Regions from separate parts of the Leucobacter sp. CX87 genome, predicted to be linked through region 2. Evidence: predicted binding sites of a transcription regulator. Region 2 holds the regulator's gene; the other holds the start of a gene.
What was found. The regulator LexA, encoded in region 2, represses DNA repair genes until DNA is damaged. The targets are predictions, from matches to a motif close to TCGAACANNTGTTCGA.
Positions count from the first base shown of each region.

Region 1: the regulator LexA is predicted to act here: its motif matches at 1,047-1,062, upstream of KOE53_RS10100 (HNH endonuclease signature motif containing protein).

Region 1 is NZ_JAFIRI010000006.1:187,001-189,391, reverse strand. Features, by position in the region: gene KOE53_RS10100 (HNH endonuclease signature motif containing protein) at 1-993, opposite strand, end outside; gene deoC (deoxyribose-phosphate aldolase) at 1,262-2,050, shown strand; gene KOE53_RS10090 (Ppx/GppA phosphatase family protein) at 2,055-2,391, shown strand, end outside.
Region 2 is NZ_JAFIRI010000001.1:571,457-573,847, forward strand. Features, by position in the region: gene KOE53_RS02735 (histidinol-phosphate transaminase) at 1-71, opposite strand, end outside; gene KOE53_RS02740 (LysM peptidoglycan-binding domain-containing protein) at 76-480, opposite strand; gene lexA (transcriptional repressor LexA) at 733-1,404, shown strand; gene KOE53_RS02750 (methylenetetrahydrofolate reductase) at 1,401-2,303, opposite strand; gene KOE53_RS02755 (uroporphyrinogen decarboxylase/cobalamine-independent methonine synthase family protein) at 2,300-2,391, opposite strand, start outside.

The DNA.
Region 1 (2,391 bases), on a different contig from region 2:
CTGGCCGGGTGTGCGGCGGTCGGCGGGTACGAAGTCTTCGGCGTCGCCGCCTGAATCGTCGGAGGGGTCGACCGGGACGAAGCGAACCGAACTCCCGCCGGCAAGGGCGGGAGTGCCGGCAATTGATGGCGGAGTGGAGAGAGCGGTGTCCTCGTTGGCGGTGGCGGTTGCAGTGGCAGTGGCGGTAGGGCCACCGGCCTCGCGAGTGCGCGGCGAATTGATCGCGTCGAACATGCGGCCCACGAGCGCTGCGACCTCCGGCGCCACCGCGCCCCGAATCGGCACGAGACCGTTCTTCTCGTGGCCGAAGCTGATGAAGCGATGCATCTGCTGCTGGTCGAAGCGGGGTTCGGGGCCGTCCTGGTCGAGAACCGCGACCCACGGCCGGCACATCGTCCGGATGTCGTCCGCGTGCGCCGCCGACACGGCGGCCTGGCCGCCCGGCGGCGTCGTGCCGCAAGCCGCCGCGACCAGGCACTGCTCGGCATGCGAGACATCCTCGGCATTAACGTGGCCGGGGAGCGCGCCGAGCCCGCGCGTGATGATCTCGGCGCTCTCGATGCAAATCGTGTGCGAGGCAAGCGCTGCCGCGACCGCGGGAAACCTCGGTGGGACGGTGCTGCCCGAGAGCCCCAGCTGAGCGCGCGTCACACGGGCGAGCGCGAACCGCTTCGTGGCGGTGCCCGCCGACACCAGGGCGAGGCGCCGCAGGAGCTCGGTCGCGTTGTGGCAGCCGTGCCGGAACGCGAGGGAGCCCGAGCCGAAGTCGTTTCGCGCTCGATGGTCTACTTCGCCCGCGAGCTCGACGCGCAGCGCGTCCACCTGCCGCCCCAAGGCCTCCACTTGCTGGGTGAGCGCAACGATCTCGCGGTCCGTCTTGAGCCCCAGTCTGTCGCCGACCGCCTCAGAAAGCGCCGCGGCGGCTCGAATGAGCAGCGCCTGCGAGGCGATTTCGGGGGTGTCGTCGTCGACACCGGAAGCGGTGAGTGCCATACCTTATTCTCTCATGAATAGAAGAAAACTTCGATGGAGAGTCGCAACAAAGAGGGAATATATCTTCGACAAAGCGAAGGCATTCAACGGCCGCCACCAACCCACTCAGTCGGCAGGCCGCTCAACTTCCTCGATATCCTGATCCCGCAGCTGTACCTGCTCTATTCTGGGCACATCTGCTCGGCGAAATGCCGGGCGACGCCGGGCGCTGCCCCGGCAGCACAGGTGACACCAGCTGGGCGAACACCAAGCGAGAGGCGATCGAGCGATGACCGACCACACCCAGGGCGCAGAAGCCCTCACCCGTGACGAACTGTTGGCCATCGCCGACCACACGCTGCTCGCCAGCGACACAACGCCGGCGCAGCTCGATGCCTTCCTCGACGCCGCACGCGAGCTCGGCGTCAAGCGCGTCTGCATCAGCCCCTCCCTCTTGCCCGTCGACAAGCGCGGGCTCGAGATCGTCACGGTCGTCGGCTTCCCCTCGGGAGCCCACCACGCCGAGGTCAAGGCCTTCGAAGCCGCGCGAGCAGTGAAGGATGGCGCCGACGAGATCGACATGGTCGTGAACCTCGGGCTCGTGCGCGCCGGCAACTTCGCCGCGGTCCAGGACGAGGTGCGCGCGGTGCGCAACGCGACCGAGGGGCACGTGCTCAAGGTCATTCTCGAGACCGCGGCGCTCTCGGACATCGAGATCGTCCTGGCGAGCCGCGCCGCCGAGGGCGGGGGAGCGGACTTCGTCAAGACCTCCACCGGCTTCCACCCCGCGGGCGGCGCGAGCGTTGCGGCCGTCCGCATCATGTCCGACACCGTCGGCGGGCGCCTTGGCGTCAAGGCCTCGGGCGGCGTGCGCACGGCCGCCGCAGTGCGCGAGCTCTACGCCGCCGGCGCGACCCGGTTCGGACTCTCGGGCACGGCCGCGATCGCTGCCGAGCTCGAGGCTGACGAGAACGGTGCGGGCGATGGCGGTGGGCAGGATCCTGCCGGTGCAGCCGGGGCAAACCAACCTGGCGGGGCTGGTGCCGCTGATACCGCCGCCGAGACCGGCGGATACTAGCGCCATGCGCCTCGGAGTCATCGACGTCGGGTCGAACACTGTCCATCTGCTGATCGTCGATGCGCACGCCGGTGCGAGCCCCGTGCCGTACCACTCGCAGCGGTCGACGCTGCGGCTCATGCGCTACCTCGACGCCGAGGGCGCGATCAGTGAGATCGGCATTCGCCTGATCGTCTCGTCGATCCAGGAGGCGGTCACGACCGTCAACGAGATCGGTGTCGACGATCTCATTCCCACAGCGACCTCGGCCATTCGCGAGGCGACCAACGGCGAGGAGGTGCTCGCGCGCATCGCCCGAGAGACCGGAGTCACGCTGCGGGTGCTGTCGGGCGAGGATGAGG
Region 2 (2,391 bases):
TCTTGCGGTGCCCCATAGGGGCGCTTGCCCACCAGGTTGTCGCGGAGGGGAAGATCACTCAGGCTGGTCACCCAGCTAGTCTACGAGACCCGACCCCTTGACGACGCTCGGGTTGTCGGAGAACCGCAGCGGTACGGCCAGGGTCTGCCCGACCTCAACGTCGGAGCCCCCCAGCTGGTTCAGGCGCACGATCTCAGAGATCAGGTCGCGCGGATCGGCCTTCGGATCGAGCCCGCTCGAAATCTGCCAGAGCGAGTCGCCCGGCTGAACGACAAGGTAGCCGAACTCCTGCTGGCTCGACTCGCTCGACGCCTGGGCCTGAGCTGCGCCGAAGACCGCGCCGAACACGACGACGCCGAGGACGAGCAGCGATACGAACGCCGCAAGCACGATGCGCCCGCGGCGGGTAATCCGCAGCCGGGTGCGGGCGGTGGCTGATGACGCCGACATGCCCGACACGGGCAGTGAGATGACAGACATTGTTCCTCCTCGATCAGTACGTTCGAGACGCTCCGCACCAGTTCGATGCGAACATTTGTTTCGAATGTATCTTCGAACAAACGATTTCGCAAGCTCAAATTCGAACATCGTGACGATATATTCCTTGCGACACTCGAACAGATGTTTGTTTTTGCTCGAACATTGGGGCTAGTGTTTCGAACACGAGCTCACTGAACCACGGACCACCGACATTGACGTTTGCGCGGTGGTTCCGCCCGAAAGGACTGCACTATGGCCAGCTCCTCCACCCGGTCGAATGGCCGCGGTAAGCCGCTTTCCGAGAAGCAGCGGGCGATTCTCGAGTTCATCTCGCGCTCGGTCGAGAGCCGCGGCTATCCGCCGAGCATGCGCGAGATCGGCGACGCGGTCGGCCTCGCGTCACTGTCGAGCGTGACCCACCAGCTCGGCAACCTTGAGCTCGGCGGCTACATTCGCCGCGACCCAAACCGACCGCGCGCGCTCGAGGTGCTGGTCGAACTCGCCGAAAGCCGCAGCGCCCGCGAGGCCGAGAACGGCCCCGAGACCGGTGAAGCTCGCCTGGTTCCCCTCGTCGGCAGAATCGCCGCCGGCATTCCGATCACGGCCGAGCAGCAGGTCGAGGAGCTCGTGCCGCTCCCCCGCCAAATCGTCGGCGGCGGTCAGCTCTTCATGCTCCGCGTCGTCGGAGACTCGATGATCGATGCGGCGATCTGCGACGGCGACTACGTGGTGATCCGCCAGCAGAACACCGCCGAGAACGGCGACATCGTCGCCGCGATGCTCGACGAGGAAGCCACCGTCAAGGTCTTCCGGCAGCGCGACGGCCACACCTGGCTGCTCCCGCGCAACAGCGCGTTCGAACCCATCCTGGGCGACCACGCCGACATTCTCGGCAAGGTCGTAGCGGTCTTCCGCTCGGTCTAGGCCCGCACCGGGTCAGGGGTCAGCAGCCCGAGCTCTCGCAGCACCGCGAGCACCTGCTCGTGCCGGTTGAAGGTGTACAGGTGGATCGAGGGAGCGCCGCCCGCCAAAAGCTCGCGGGAAAGCGCGAGCGTGAACTCGACCCCGAGCTCGGGGGCGTACCCGCCCGCCTCTTCCAGCGCACGCTCGAGCGTTGCCGGCGCCGGTCGTCCGGCGAGCTGAGCCACACGACGCAGCTGCGCCGACGTCGACACCGGCATCAGCCCCGGCAGCACCGGGATCGTCAGCCCGGCCGCGCGCGCCTCGTCGACGAAGCCCAGGTATTCCTCCGCATGGAAGAACAGCTGCGTGATCGCGAGCGACGCCCCCGCCTCCTGCTTCGCGACGAGCCAGTCGAGGTCGGCCGAACGCGACCGCGTCGACGGGTGCCCGTTGGGGTACGCCGCCACGGCGGTGCGCCCCACGCTCGTAAACGCCGGGCGTTCGGAACGCACCTGCGTGACAAGGGCGGTGAGCTCGGCCGCCGAGATTGCGGAGGCAACGTCCGCCTCGCTCTGGCCCGCCGGCGGGTCGCCCCGCAGCGCCAAGAAGTCGTGAATGCCCGAGTCCATGAAGGCGTTGATCTGACGCCGTAGCTCGTCCCGGTCGTCCCCCACGGTCGTGAGGTGCGCGAGCGGCAACGCGTCGGTGTGCCGGCGCAGGTACTGCAACAGCTCCAGCGTGGCGTCTCGGTTCGTCCCGTTCGCGCCGTACGTCACCGAGATGAAGTCGGGCTCGGCCGCCGAGAGGTGCTGCACCGCGTGGCCGAGCGCGAGCGCCGCCGACGGCGTGCGGGCGGGAAACACCTCGAACGAGAATCGGGCGAGGGTTGGGCGGGATCCGGTGAGCAGCAGGGCGTTCACGAGGCAACCCCCGCGAGCTCGGCGCGTGCCAGCTCGGTGCCCCGAACGCGGGTCGCGATCTTCGCGAACGCCACCTCACGCGCAAAAT